DNA from 2 places in the Janthinobacterium pasteuri genome. Region 2 is predicted to be linked to the other one. Evidence: riboswitches for the same ligand, from Rfam matches in the RefSeq annotation. Region 2 holds a riboswitch; the other holds the start of a gene.
The links. Region 2 has a riboswitch for thiamine pyrophosphate ahead of ACQ4WN_RS03430 (TonB-dependent siderophore receptor). Riboswitches for the same ligand answer to the same signal wherever they lie in the genome.

Region 1 (7,338 bases), on a different contig from region 2:
ACGATCACGGTTGTCAGCGCCAGCAAGGGCGCCAGCGCCAGCACGGCATCACCCGTGCTGAGCACGTCGCCATGGCCGCTGGCCAGCACGGGGTCGAGCACCACGGGCAAGCTTGGGCGGGCCAGCCGCAATTGCGCGATCAGTTGCGCAATGACGGCCGCATTCGCGGCGCTGCCCGGGATGCCGATTTTCACGGCGCTGATCAGCATCTTGTCGATCAGCGCCTGCGCCTGGCGGCGCAGCAAGTCCGGCGCCACCGGTTCGACAGCAAACACGCGGTCGTTGTCCTGCACCGTCAGCGCCGTGATGACGGGCAGGGCATGCGCGCCCTGCGCCGCAATCGCCACAATATCGGCGGCCAGGCCGGCGCCGCCCGACGGGTCGAGGCCGGCAAACACCAGCACAACCGGACGACGCTGTTGCATCGTCACGCCAGGCGGCCCGCCATCGGCGACGAGGGCGAAGCGGCGAATTTACGCGGCATGCGTCCCGCCAGAAACGCTACACGCCCGGCCCGCACGGCCAGCTTCATCGCATGCGCCATGCGCACGGGGTCGCGCGCACCGGCAATGGCCGTGTTCATCAGCACGCCATCGCAGCCAAGCTCCATGGCAATGGCCGCATCCGACGCCGTGCCCACGCCAGCATCGACGAGCACCGGCACTTTCGCCTGGTCGATGATCAGCGACAAGTTCCACGGATTCAAGATGCCCATGCCCGAACCGATCAGGGATGCCAGCGGCATGACGGCCACGCAGCCGATGTCTTCCAGAATCTTCGCCTGGATGGGGTCGTCGCTGCAGTAGACCATCACGTCAAAGCCATCCTTGACCAGCGCTTCGGCCGCGATCAGGGTTTCCGGCATGTGCGGAAACAGGGTCTTTTCATCGCCCAGCACTTCCAGTTTCACCAGATTGCGGCCTCCCAGCAGCTCGCGCGCCAGTTGCAAGGTGTAGACGGCGTCTTTCGCGTTGTAGCAGCCGGCCGTGTTCGGCAAAATCGTGTACTGGTCGGGCGGCACGAAATCGAGCAGGCTGGGCGCGTTCGGGTCTTGCCCGATATTGACGCGGCGTATCGCCACCGTGATGATTTGCGCCTCGGCCGCGTCCGTCGCTTCACGCGTCTGCGGCAAATCCTTGTACTTGCCGCTGCCCACCAGCAAGCGCGATTGGTACTGTTTTCCTGCGATGGTCAGCAAGTCATTATTTGTTGCGGTATTCATGTGCTTTTCCTTAAGTTTTTAAACGTCCGAAGAAAACCGTAGCGAGCGGCGATGATTTGTGGCCGAGACGCGCAACCGTGCTTGAGCACGGTGAGCATCGCAGGCCGCAAAGCGCGACGCGCAGTAGGTTTGCTTGGACGTTTTCAGCCGCCGCCGATGGCGCGCACTATTTCTACCTGGTCCTGGCTTTGCAAGGTCTTGCCCGGCCACGCCTTGCGCGGCACGACGTTGCGGTTGACGGCCAGCGCCAGTGCCTGGTTTTCCAGCGACAGCGCGGCGATCAGTTGATCCAGGGTTTGCCCCGGCGGCACCTGGTGCGGTGCGCCGTTGAGCGTGATGGATATCAATGCAGGCATCACGCTCTCCTTCAGACCTTGCGATACAGCTCGGCGCCGTTCTTGATGAACTCGATGGCCTTGATTTCCATGCCCTGCTTGAGCGCCTTGTCTTCCGCGATGCCCATGCCGGCCGCGTATTCGCGCACTTCCTGCGTGATCTTCATCGAGCAGAAATGCGGGCCGCACATGGAGCAGAAATGCGCCACCTTGGCCGAATCCTTGGGCAGGGTTTCATCGTGGAATTCGCGTGCCTTGTCCGGGTCGAGGCCGATGTTGAACTGGTCGTCCCAGCGGAATTCGAAGCGGGCTTTCGACAGGGCATTGTCGCGAATTTGCGCGCCCGGATGGCCTTTCGCCAGGTCGGCCGCATGCGCCGCGATCTTGTAAGTGATGATGCCATCCTTGACGTCCGCCTTGTTGGGCAGGCCCAGGTGTTCCTTCGGCGTCACGTAGCACAGCATGGCCGTGCCATACCAGCCGATCATGGCCGCGCCGATGCCCGAGGTGATGTGGTCGTAGCCAGGCGCGATGTCGGTGGTCAACGGCCCCAACGTATAGAACGGCGCTTCGCCGCACTGCTCCAGCTGCAAGTCCATGTTTTCCTTGATCAATTGCATGGGCACGTGGCCCGGGCCTTCGATCATCACTTGCACATCGTGCTTCCAGGCTACTTGCGTCAGTTCGCCCAGGGTTTTCAGTTCGCCCAGCTGCGCCTCATCGTTAGCGTCGTAGATGGAGCCGGGGCGCAAGCCGTCGCCCAGCGAGAACGACACGTCATATGCCTTCATGATTTCGCAGATGTCTTCGAAATGCGTGTACAGGAACGATTCCTGGTGGTGCGCCAGACACCATTTCGCCATGATGGAGCCGCCGCGCGAAACGATGCCCGTCAGGCGCTTGGCCGTCATCGGCACGTAGCGCAGCAGCACGCCAGCGTGGATGGTGAAGTAATCGACGCCCTGCTCTGCCTGCTCGATCAGGGTGTCGCGGAAAATTTCCCACGTCAGGTCTTCCGCCTTGCCATTGACCTTTTCCAGCGCCTGGTAAATAGGTACGGTACCGATGGGCACGGGGCTGTTGCGCACGATCCATTCGCGCGTTTCATGGATATGCTTGCCGGTGGACAAGTCCATCACATTGTCGCCGCCCCAGCGGATGGCCCAGGTCATCTTTTCCACTTCCTCGCCTATAGACGAGGTGACGGCGGAATTGCCGATGTTGGCGTTGATTTTCACCAGGAAATTGCGACCGATAATCATCGGTTCGACTTCCGGGTGGTTGATGTTCGCGGGAATGATGGCGCGGCCGCGGGCGATTTCCTCGCGCACGAATTCCGGCGTGATTTCCGCAGGAATGCTGGCACCGAACGACTGGCCCGGATGCTGGCGGCCCATCAGCTCGGCCAGGCGTTCGCCCATGGGACCGGAGGCTTGCAACTCTTTCAAGTACTCTCCGCGACGCATGTTTTCGCGGATGGCGACGAATTCCATTTCCGGCGTGATGATGCCGCGCCGCGCATAGTGCATCTGTGTCACATTGGCGCCCGCCTTGGCGCGGCGCGGCTTGCGGTGCAAATTGAAACGCAGTTCGGCCAGCTTCGGGTCCGCCAGGCGGGCGATGCCGTAGTCGGAGGTGGGGCCGGGCAATTCTTCCGTGTCGGCACGTTCGACTATCCATGGCAGGCGCGGCGTATCGAGGCCCGAGCGGATGTCGATGTTCACGTCCGGGTCCGTGTAGGGGCCGGACGTGTCGTACACGTAGATCGGTGGATTCTTTTCGCCGCCGAACGACGCTTCCGTGTCTGACTGGCTGATCTCGCGCATGGGCACGCGGATATCGGGGCGGCTGCCTCGCACGTAAATCTTGCGCGAATTGGGCAGCGGCGCGATGGCGGCTTCGTCGACCATGGCGGTGGCGGAGAGGAATTTCGGGTTGGCGTTCATTTTGGCTCCTTGGCTAGACTATTTTTAAGCCTGGAGCCAGCTAAGGAGGTTCGGAATTGCGCACGCGGAAAGGCGAGGTGCGTTCATCCTAAAGCTTCCCTTCGCTGGCATTATCCAGATCAGGTTCGGAGGGTATTTCTCACCCGCGCTTGCACCGTGTTTCCACAGCGAAAGGCAGGACCCCTAGCGTTTGCCGCCTTGCGGCAGCGAGCCAATTATACGCGGTTCACGCCGCGTGGCCAGATGATTTCTTGCAGCTATCGTCTTTGTGCTTCTGTGTTACTTCTTCTTGCCCCAGCGCCAGCTGGTCGGTTCGCCCTTCAGCTGGCAGATGAAAATGAGCACGGCAACGATGGCCACTTCATATACGATGTAGCCGACCAGCATGGTTTGCGGGGGAAACAGGAAGGCGCCGCAGGCGAACAGCACCAGCGCGGCCAGGAACACCAGCCAGCCCTGCCAGGTGATGGGCAAGCCCCAGCCCCAGCCATAGGTCTTGGCGGGAAACCAGTAGGAGGGAGATTTGTCAGTCATGATTTTTCCTGGTCAGTATCGATGGCAGCAAGTATAAATCAGGCACTGCGATGACGCTCCGTGACATCGAGGCCGATGCCGCGGTAGCCGATGAAGCGGCTGCCATTGTCGAACATCGGTTCGCCGCTGACCTGCAGATACTGCGTGCTGCCATCGAGGTTGGCGCGGCTGTAGATGAAGTCAAGGAAAGGTTCACGCGCGGCAATCTTGGCGTCGAGTAAAGCGCGCTCGGCGGCGTTCCAGCGTTGCGGTTCTTCTTCGCTGCCGATGCCCAGCATTTCAGCCACGGGGCCGGAAAAGCGCGTCAGATTGCCCTGCGCATCCTGTTCCCAGTACCAGTCGGACGACAGTTCCGTGAAGCGCTGGAAGCGCGCTTCGCTTTCGCGCAACTCCGCCGTGCGCTCTTCCACCATCTGTTCCAGCGACTTGTTGTACTCGGCCAGCTTCTGGTACAGCAAACGCACTTCCAGCATGTTGTGGATGCGCGTTTTGACTTCCACCAGGTCGAAGGGCTTGCTGACGAAGTCCTTGGCGCCCGCTTGCAGCGCGCGCAGCTTGTGGCCGGGCTGGGCAGTGATTACCAGCACGGGCAGATAGCTGCCCGCCTCGATGTCGCGCAAGCCTTCCATGACTTCGAAGCCATCCATTTCCGGCATCTGCAAGTCGAGCAGGATCAAGTCGTAGCGGTGCTGCTGGTGCAGCGCGTGCACGGCTTGCGGGTCCATGGTGGACGTGATGCGCGTGTAGCCGGCATTGCGCAGCACCTGTTCGAGCAGCATGACGTTGGCTTCCTGGTCGTCAACGATGAGGATGCTGGCGTTCAGGATCTCGGTGGCTTGAAGCATGGCGGTATTCCTAAAAATAAATGCTGAATTAGCGTACTGCGTGAGTGTCGTCGGCCAGGCCGTGCGCGGCTGCATGGTGCAGGGCCACGTCGAGCGCATCCATGAATTCGACGACTTTGATCGGCTTGGTCAGGTAGCGGAAGAAGCCCGCTTGCAGGCCTTTCTCGATGTCGCGCGGCACGGCGTTGGCCGACAGGGCCATGACGGGGATGTGGCTGGTGAGCGGATCATCGTGCAGGATGTGCAGGGCGCCATAGCCGCTGATGCCGGGCAGGTTGATATCCATCAAGATCACGTCCGGCTGATACGTGCGCGCCAGGTCGATGCCCAGGTGCGCATCGACGGCCGTCAGCAGTTTCAAATCGCTGCGACGGGCGATCAATTGCTCGACCAGTGCCAGGTTGGCGGGATTGTCTTCCACGTACAGCAAGGTGCGCTGGGTTTCCTGATCTTCCTGCGCCACAGGCAAGACCTCGCCCGGCTCCAGATGCAGTTCGGGCGCGCGCGAAGCCTTGAATTCCACCCAGAAGGTGGTACCCAGGCCCACCGTGCTATCGACGCCGATGGTACCGCCCATCAGTTCGACCAACTGCTTGGTGACGACCAGGCCGATGCCCGTGCCCTCTTCCGTGCTGCTTTCCTGGCCCAGGCGGTTGAAGGGCTGGAACAGCTGACTCATCTGTTCGGCATTCAGGCCGGCGCCGCTGTCGGTGACGCTGGTGCGCACTTTGTCGCCGCGCTGGCGGCAATCGACTTTCACGCTGCCGCCGCTCTGGTTGTATTTGATGGCGTTTGACAGCAGATTGATCATCACCTGCTTTACGCGCGTGCGGTCGGCATGTACATAGAAGGCCTGGCCGCAGCGGGGGAAATGCATGCTGATGCCACGCTTTTCCGCCTGCGGCGCAATCATCGCCTGGCAATCCTGCAGCACGTCGAGCAGGGACATCGCCTCTTCCGACATGGTGACCTTGCCCGACTCGATCATGGCCAGGTCGAGGATTTCATTGATCAAACGCAAAAGATACCAGCCGCCCTTGAGGATCTGGTCGATCGAGCGCTGCTGCGGCACGCTCGGTGCCGGCGTCTCGGACGCCATCAGCTGGGCAAAGCCCAGCACGGCATTCAGGGGCGTGCGCAATTCATGGCTCATGCTCGACAGAAACTCGGACTTCGCCAGGTTCGCCTTTTCCGCCGCCTGGCGGGCCTTTTCCATTTCGATATTCGTGTCTTGCAAGGCTAGTTCGAACTGCTTGCGTTCCGTCACGTCGCGGGCGGCGGCAAACACGCCCTGCAGCTTGCGCTTGCGGTCGTGGAAAGTCGAGGCGTTGTACGACACCACCGTCTGCTTGCCGTCGCGCGCCAGGGCTGTCAGCTCGTAATTGGTCAATTTTCCGTCTCGCAACACGCGCGCAATGGCTTCCTCGGCCCGCTCCGGCTCGGTAAAGTAATTCTTGCACGGCGCGCCGATCAATTCGTCGCGCGTGCAGCCCGTCAATGCTTCCATCTGCTGGTTGACGTCGCTGATGATGCCGCGCGGGTCCGTCGTCATCAGGGCGTCGATATTCGATTCGATCAGCGAGCGCGTATAGAACTGCTGCTCGCGCAAGCGCTGGTCCAGCAGCGCCTGTTCCGCCTCGACCTGCTTGCGGGCCGTATTGTCGGTGCCGATCAGCAAGTAACCGATGACCTTGCTCTGCACGTCGCGCAGGGCCGTCACGGAGACCATGGCGGGGAAGCGGCTGCCATCCTTGCGGATATACGTCAATTCGTAGATGTCTTCGATGCCGCGCGTGGCCTTGAACACCAGCGCTTCCACACCCGGCGTGATGACCGTGTCGAGTTCGGCACTGAGGGCGGCCGCGCGCGCGATGATTTCTTGCGCATCGGAAATACCGGCCGGGGTCAGCTTGTCTACCACGTCGCTGGCGGCATAGCCGAGCATGCGTTCGGCGCCCACATTGAAAATCTGGATCACGCCCTGCGCATCGGTGGCGATGCACGAGAAATTGGCGCTATTGAAAATCGCATCCTGCAAGGCGCCCGCCTTGAGCAACTGGCGCGGCAGGCTGGCCGACGCCGTGCGCCGGTACAGCGCCACGAGCAGCATCAGCAGCAGGAAGACCAGCGCATCGATGACGCACGCCGTCTCGAACGGCGCGCGCCAGGCCAGCACGCCGACAGCCAGCAGCACGATGGCGCTGAATGAAAACGCCAGCGCCATGGGCCAGCGCGACGGTGCGCGGGGAGGAATGTTTTCAACAGATTGCATGAGGTAGCCTGGGCTGTAACAACGATAAGAGAGTGGATGCGGTGATCAGGAACCTTGGCGCTGGCGCACGTCCGACAGCAGGCGAGCGAATTCCTTTTTGACCACGCCATAGCATTCGCACACGTGGCCTTCGAGGCCGGCGCGGTCCAGCACGGAGATATGGCCGCGCCGGTAACTGATGAAG
Region 2 (7,338 bases):
TGGTGGTGACATCGGCTGCATTCTCCACCGCGCGGGCGAAAAGCTCAAGCGTCCACGACACGTTTCCACCCATTCGGCCATAATCATGACTCAGCAACAGCCTAAACCTCAGCGGCAGGAGCCCCATGTTCAATTTCGACTTTTACAATCCAACGCAAATCCTCTTTGGCCAGGGCCAGATCGCCGCCATCGCCAGCCTGATCCCGCCACAGGCACGGGTCCTGATGACCTACGGCGGCGGCAGCATCAAGCGGAACGGCGTCTACGATGAAGTCAGGGCGGCGCTGGCCGGCCACACAGTGCTCGAATTTGCCGGCATCGAACCCAATCCCAGCTATGAAACCCTGATGCAGGCCGTGGCCATGGTGAAAAGCGAGCGCATCGATTTCCTGCTGGCTGTCGGCGGCGGCTCTGTAGTCGATGGCACGAAGTTCATCGCCGCCGCCGCCTTGCACGAGGGCGAGGCCTGGGATATCCTGGCGAAAGGCGGCAAGATCGTCGAAGCCGCCCTGCCCTTCGGCACAGTGCTCACTTTGCCGGCCACGGGTTCCGAAATGAATGGCTCGGCCGTGATCACGCGCAAGGCCACGCAGGAAAAGCGCTCGTTCATGAGCCGCAAGGTGTATCCGAAGTTCTCCGTGCTGGACCCCTCGAAGACGTTTACCTTGCCGCTGCGCCAGGTGGGCAATGGCGTCGTCGATGCGTTTGCGCATGTCATGGAACAGTACCTGACCACCCCCGTGAACGCGTCCGTGCAGGACCGCTTTGCCGAAGGCATTTTGCTGACCCTGATCGAGGAAGGCCCGAAAGCCCTGTCGCACCCGGACGACTACGATGTGCGCGCCAACGTGATGTGGAGCGCCACCCTGGCCTTGAACGGCCTGATCGGCGTAGGCGTGCCGCAGGACTGGTCCACGCACGCCATCGGCCACGAATTGACGGCCCTGTATGAACTTGATCACGCGCAAACCCTGGCCATCATCCTGCCCAGCATGCTGCGCGTGCGCAAGCAGGCCAAGCGCGCCAAGCTGCTGCAATATGCGGCCCGCGTCTGGGGTCTCGATGGCGGCGACGAGGATGGCCGCATCGAGGCAGCCATCGCGCGCACGGAATTTTTCTTCCGCCACATGGGTGTCAAGACGCGCCTGGCCGACTACGGCCTGAACCACGCCAGCGTCGACGCCGTCGTGGCCGCCCTGGAAGCGCACGGCATGACGGCGCTAGGCGAACAGCGCGACATCACGCCCGCCGTCAGCCGCAAGGTGCTGGAATTGAGCCTGTAGCTCAGTTTGCACATTCAAGCCACACTGTTGTAAAACGGTCAGCCAGGTGGGACAGCTGGCCGTGCTTCATGCTAAGCTGTCATTTCGCTAGGGGTCCTGGAGCAGTCATCCGGGTGAGAGATACCCTTCGTACCTGATCTGGATAATGCCAGCGAAGGAAAGCGCAAAGTACCTCCCTCCTTTGATAGCTCCTGCGTTGGCGCCAGCCGAACAAGCAGCCTGCCGTGCTCTTTCTCAAGAGACGGCTTGAACCACGAGCAATCTATGTCCACACCGAATTTATCCGTTTCTGTTCTGACCCTGGCGATCCTGCACGCGTTTGCCGCACCAGCCCTGGCCGCAAATGACACCGCCGAAGTGCCGGCCGATACGCAAAGTATGACCGAAGTCGTCGTCACGGCCAGCAAGGCGCCGGCCGCCAAGCGCGCCTCCGTGGGCGGTTTTTCCGACGCGCCCCTGCTGCAAACACCCGCGTCCGTCACCGTCATTGCACAAAAAGACATGCAGGACTTGCAAATCCGTAATCTCAGCGATGCCGTCAAGCTCGATACCAGCATCAACGACGCCTACAACGCCGTCGGCTATGCGGAACAATTTTCCATCCGCGGCTTCAAGCTCGACAACAATTCCAGCTACCGCAAGGATGGCGTGGCGATTCCTGGCGACACGCAAATTCCACTGGAAAACAAGGAACGCATCGAAGTGCTGAAGGGCCTGGCCGGCTTGCAGGCAGGCGTGGCCGCGCCGGGCGGCGTGATCGACTTCATCGTCAAGCGCCCCACTAGCGCGCCATTGCGCACGGTCACCGTGGAAACGCGCGAACGGGGCACCCTGTACGGTGCCGTCGACCTGGGCGGCCGCCTGGAAGACACGCGCTTCGGCTACCGCGTCAACGTGGCAGCCGAGCGCCTGCGCTCCTACATCAAGGGCGCCGACGGCAACCGCAAGTTCATTTCCGGCGCCTTCGACTGGCAAATCTCGCCGCAAGCGCTGCTGCAAATCGATGCCGACTACCAGGACAAGGCGCAGGCGACGGCGCCCGGCTTCCAGCTGCTGAACAATAAAACCTTGCCAACCGGCATCAGCGCCGATGCCATGCTCAACCTGCAGCCATGGACGCGCCCCGTGGAAACCGTCACCAGCAATATCGGCTTGCGCTTCCAGTACGCATTCAGCGACGACTGGCACGCCACCTTGTCGGCCAACCAGCACTCGTTCAAGCGCGACGACTACACTGCCTTTCCGTATGGCTGCAGCGGGCAAGACCTGTACCCTGGCTTCTGCGGCAATGGCGACTTCGATGTGTATGACTACCGCAGCCTGGGTGAGACGAAAAAACCGCTGAGCGCGCAAGCCATGATCCAGGGCAAGTTCGCCACCGGCGCCCTGCGCCATGACTTCACGGCCGGCGTCTCGACCTTCCGCCGCAAGGACCGCGCCGGCCTGTACGTGTACGACTGGGTGGGCGTGAGCAACATCTATCAGCCGCAGATCGTCGGCACGTCGCCCGGCGTCACGGGCCCCGTGCGCCTGGTGCGCAAGGATACGGAAAACTCCGTCTTCGTGCAGGACATCGTCAGCCTGGCTCAAAACTGGAAGTTGCACGGTGGCTTGCGCCATATCGATGTCGACGGCTACCAGTATGTCTTGAAGGCCGACACGGAAATCCGCGCCAGGCATGACTTCCTGCTGCCCAACGTCTCGCTCGTCTACACCCCGCTCGACAATGTCTCCATGTATGCGGCCTATTCGCAGGGCATGGAACATGGCGGCACGGCCGACCGCAAGGCGATGAATGCCAACGAAGAACTGACGCCGAGCCGCTCGAAGCAGATCGAATTGGGCGTGAAGATGGATGTGACGCCGGACTTCATGGTAGCGGCCAGCCTGTTCCAGATCCGCAAGGGCCTGGAATTCCAGAACGCCGCCGGCTACTTCGTGCGTGAAGGCCAGGCGCAGCACCGTGGCCTGGAATTATCCGCCCAAGGCAAGGCGACCCGCGACCTGAACCTGGGCGTCTCGCTGACGGCCCTGAACAGCCAGCAATCGAACACGGGCGAAGCGTCGCTCGACGGCAAGCGCGTGCCCAACGTGCCCGCCTTCAAGGCGGCCGTGCATGCAGATTACGCAGTGCAACAGGTGGCGGGCTTGAGCGTCAATGGCAGCTGGGAATATGCGGGCAAGAAAGCGTTTGAGTACAACAACACCACTTTCGTGCCGTCGTACCACGTCTTCAACCTGGGCGCCGCCTACACCACGCGCATCGCCGGCAAGACAGCCGTACTGCGCGCCGCCGTCAACAACGTGGCTGACAAGTTCTACTGGCGCGACGTGACGCCGGAATCGGATGGTTATCTGTATCCGGGCGCCAGCCGCACGTTCAAGCTCTCGGCGCAGTTCGACTTTTAGTTGAGGGAAATGGCAGGCGCTGCAGCGAGCGCCTGTTGCAACAGGGGCGCCGCCTGTTCCAGGCGCGCCTCCAGGCTGTCGTGCAATACGTGATAGACGATGCCACGCGCGTCGAGTGCGTCGAGCAGGTAGCGGTAGATCAGCTGGCGCACGGCTTCCGACTCGCGCTGCAAGCCGTCGGCCACCCAAGGGCTGTCGGGCGCCGTCACCAAGGTCACATCGTACTGCGTGGCATCGGCCAGCGCCGCCAGGGGCGCGTCCGCGCCATCAAAATAATGGCGGCTGTAGACCACCGTCATCAAGGGCGTCGTGTCGCAAAACAGGAAGCCACGCGCCTGCGGGGCGGCTGCCGCTTCGCGTTCGACTTGTGTCAACGCAATGCCATACTGGTCGGCCGCGACGGGCACCCTGCCCTGGGTTGTGACGAACTCGCGCAAGTATTCCGGTACCCAGACGGTGTCGTAGCGCTCGGCCAGGGCGGCCGCCAGGGTCGACTTGCCCGACGATTCCGCGCCCAGGATCGCCACGCGCACGCAAGGCTCCATCACTTGAGAACCATGGCGTCGGGCGCGGCCGGGGCCGACTTTCTCCACGCCAGCAAGCCGATGATGGCCATCACCACGAAGAAGCCATACAGCACGGCCGTCAGGGTCAGGCCCTTGTGCAGATACAGCCACACATACAGCACGTCGACGACGATCCAGGCGATCCAGTTTTCCAGCTTCTTGCGCGACAGCAGGAATTGCCCCACCAGGCTGCCTGCGGTGAGGAAACCGTCCGCATGGGGCACGTCCGTGTCCGTCGTCGTCAGCAGCCAGGCAATGAGCAGGAAGCCGACCAGCCAGCCCGCGGCGCAGGCCAGCCAGCCGCGTCCATTCAGACGCGTGACGGGCAGCGTCTTGCCGCCGCTGGCCGGATGCAGCCACTGGTACCAGCCCCAGAACGAGACGCTGATGAACAGCAATTGCAAGGCCATGTCGCCATACAGGCGCGACTCGAAAAACACGACACCGTAGGCGGCCGAGGAAATGATGGCGAACAGCCACGCCCAGTGATTCTGGCGGATATTGAGCGCAACGGTTGTCAGTGCCAGGACAAAGGAAATCAGTTCAAGCGGCGTGGTGGCAAAACCCAGCAGGAGAAGCGTATCGTTCATGGGAATCGTGATGAGGCTGGTGGTGCAGTATGCAATAGCGGCCATGAATAAGCAAGATTGCCCGCGCCGTCACGCCCCTTTCCCGCTCAGGCAAAGCCACCCTTGACGGCGCGCGCCAGCGAACGCTGCACGATCAGCTTATGGAAAGGCCGGATCAGCAGGATATAGGCGCGTCCCACCCAATTGTGGCAATGCACGACGCTGGCCACGGTCACGCTGCCGAACTGTTCCTGCCCCGCGTCGCGCTGGCGCAGCACCGAGATGCGGAAATCGAGGTGGCTGTCGTCCTCGCCCACGATGATTTCGTCGTCGCTGACGGCAAAGATGCGAAAGATGCCGATGCGCTTGCCTGGCCTGGCTTCCATCTGCTTTGCCGTCCGGATGCCGAAGCGCGCCACGATGGCGTCGCGCACAACCATCAGCTTGCGCGCCCAGCCCGGCTGGCTGCCCAGCAACTGGCGCGCCAGGCTTTCCATGTCCAGCTCGCGCGCACCTGCATTCGGCAGGTCGACGGCATACGCATCGGCCAGGTTACTGCCCGGATACAAGGGGGCGATGCTGGCGCCAGGCGGCAAGTCCACGGCGCGGACGGCGATGTGCATCTCTTGCATGTGCTCTCCATGTTTTCAGTGATAACATGGCCATCATACATGACAATGTGAACAGCGATAACATAGAATGACGACAACGAGCACCTATCATCATGGCAACTTGCGCGACACCCTGGTCGCCACCGCCATCGCGCAACTGGCGCAACAGCACGACGCGGCCCTGTCGCTGCGCGAACTGGCGCGCATGGTGGGCGTATCGATCGCCGCCGTCTACCGCCACTTCCCCAGCAAGGAAGCCTTGCTGGCCGACGTGGCGGCGGCCGGCTTCGCCAGTCTGATCGCCAAATGGGAGTCTGAACTGCCGCCGCCGGGCAGCCTGTCCGCGGAACAGCGTTTTCAGCTGCTGGGCCAGCAATACATCGAATTCGCCCTGGCCGCGCCCGCCCACTACCGGCTGATGTTCGAACACCAGGACGTGCGCCAGTTCCCCGCCCTGCAGGAAGCGGCGCAAGCGTGCTTCCAGTATGTGCTGCAGACGGCCGGCGCAGCCGTGCGCGAAGCGGGCCTGGACCCGCGCTGGGACAAGGCCGCCGCCAGCGCCGGCTGGTCGCTGGGGCACGGCTACGTGATGCTGCTGCTGAGCGGTCGCCTGGCCATGGCGGACAGCGGCGACGAGCTGTCGCCAGCGATGGTGCCGCGCTTTTTTCAGTTGCCGGTGGAGGCGCTGATGCCAGCACCGCTATCTTGAATCCTATCCATATTCGTTATGAGAAATATCGTGAACGTTAAGCGTTATCCAAGATCAGGAATGGACGCATCCATTAAATGCCACGTCACCTCTTCGTCAGGCAAATCGAGCAGCCAGTCGCGGCGCGGTTGCGGGAACGGCGCGCCCTGGGTCAGCCAGGCCTGGCGCCAGTACTGGTTGACGATGGCCTGCAGCGGATGGTCGGCTGCTACCCACGGTTGCCAGACGCCGCTGACCGGACAGGCTTGCCCGCAAGCGCAGCTCAACAATGGCTCGGGCCGCGCCACCTCGCGCAGCAAGCCGTGCGCCGCGCGCGGCTCCACTGCCCCATGGTTATGCCGTATCGTCAGGCACTGTTCCCACGTCACCGGGCCGTAACGGCTCTTGCCATCGGCATCGAGCACGCTGAAATGGCGGAACTCTTCGCCTTTGCGAAATAGCCGGGCCGGCTCCGTCAAGCCCTGCCCACCAGGGGGTTGCCAGTATGCGGAAAATGGCGCGGCCGGCGCGTCGCTGTGCAAGCCGGTGGGACGCAGCGCATAGTCGGCGGCCAGGAAATATGGTTCTTGTAACAGTGAGGCGGCGCTTGGCTGCGGGGTGGCTGGCGGCGGGCGCACACCCATGGCGGCGTCAAGCAAGCTTTTCCGTTGACCATCCCACGGCGGCAGATCGGCCGGTGGCAATGGCAGGATTTTATCGAGGTTGGGAAAGCGGCGATTGGGGTTGAAACCGAGGGCACGACTAAGCACGCCGTAACGTTCCGCTCGCGCCTTATCAATATACGGAACCAGCATATTTGCAAGATCAAACGGATCGCCGAATTCAATCGTGAGTTTGTTTGCGCATTTCTCGCAGCCCAGCCTTACTCCGGTATGTAATACTTGCAAAGCACGTTCTTTGGTTTCAGTTGTTCTTTCCCCATCAGACGTGCCGTCAGGCGTTCTTAATACAACATATAAATAAGATAAATCATATGCGGACGGGCCATATCCCTGCCCCAGCGCGCATTCCATCATCTTGATTGCCACAGGAATATTACCCCACATTTCGGCGCCAGGATAATCTTTTCCTGCGGTTAGTTTTTCTCCTAAAAAACCCAGCGCTTGGGGGTTGCCCATTTGCGCCGCCTTTTGCCAGAAGGCATAAGCGCGAGTGATGTCGCCGTTGACGCCCGTGCTGTTCGCATAATAC

Region 1: it holds a riboswitch for thiamine pyrophosphate, as region 2 does, so the genes downstream of both, thiC (phosphomethylpyrimidine synthase ThiC) here and ACQ4WN_RS03430 (TonB-dependent siderophore receptor) in region 2, are expected to answer to the same signal.

What each region holds. Positions count from the first base shown of each region.
Region 1 is NZ_JBNYXS010000016.1:11,158-18,495, reverse strand. It holds gene thiD (bifunctional hydroxymethylpyrimidine kinase/phosphomethylpyrimidine kinase) at 1-425, opposite strand, end outside; gene ACQ4WN_RS16575 (thiazole synthase) at 428-1,222, opposite strand; gene thiS (sulfur carrier protein ThiS) at 1,366-1,569, opposite strand; gene thiC (phosphomethylpyrimidine synthase ThiC) at 1,590-3,503, opposite strand; TPP riboswitch at 3,583-3,698, opposite strand; gene ACQ4WN_RS16560 (hypothetical protein) at 3,783-4,037, opposite strand; gene ACQ4WN_RS16555 (response regulator) at 4,076-4,882, opposite strand; gene ACQ4WN_RS16550 (PAS domain S-box protein) at 4,911-7,154, opposite strand; gene ACQ4WN_RS16545 (Crp/Fnr family transcriptional regulator) at 7,200-7,338, opposite strand, start outside.
Region 2 is NZ_JBNYXS010000002.1:224,594-231,931, reverse strand. It holds gene ACQ4WN_RS03435 (iron-containing alcohol dehydrogenase) at 126-1,283, shown strand; TPP riboswitch at 1,363-1,460, shown strand; gene ACQ4WN_RS03430 (TonB-dependent siderophore receptor) at 1,548-3,692, shown strand; gene ACQ4WN_RS03425 (AAA family ATPase) at 3,689-4,237, opposite strand; gene pnuC (nicotinamide riboside transporter PnuC) at 4,237-4,848, opposite strand; gene ACQ4WN_RS03415 (DUF2867 domain-containing protein) at 4,935-5,459, opposite strand; gene ACQ4WN_RS03410 (TetR/AcrR family transcriptional regulator) at 5,527-6,147, shown strand; gene ACQ4WN_RS03405 (tetratricopeptide repeat protein) at 6,192-7,338, opposite strand, start outside.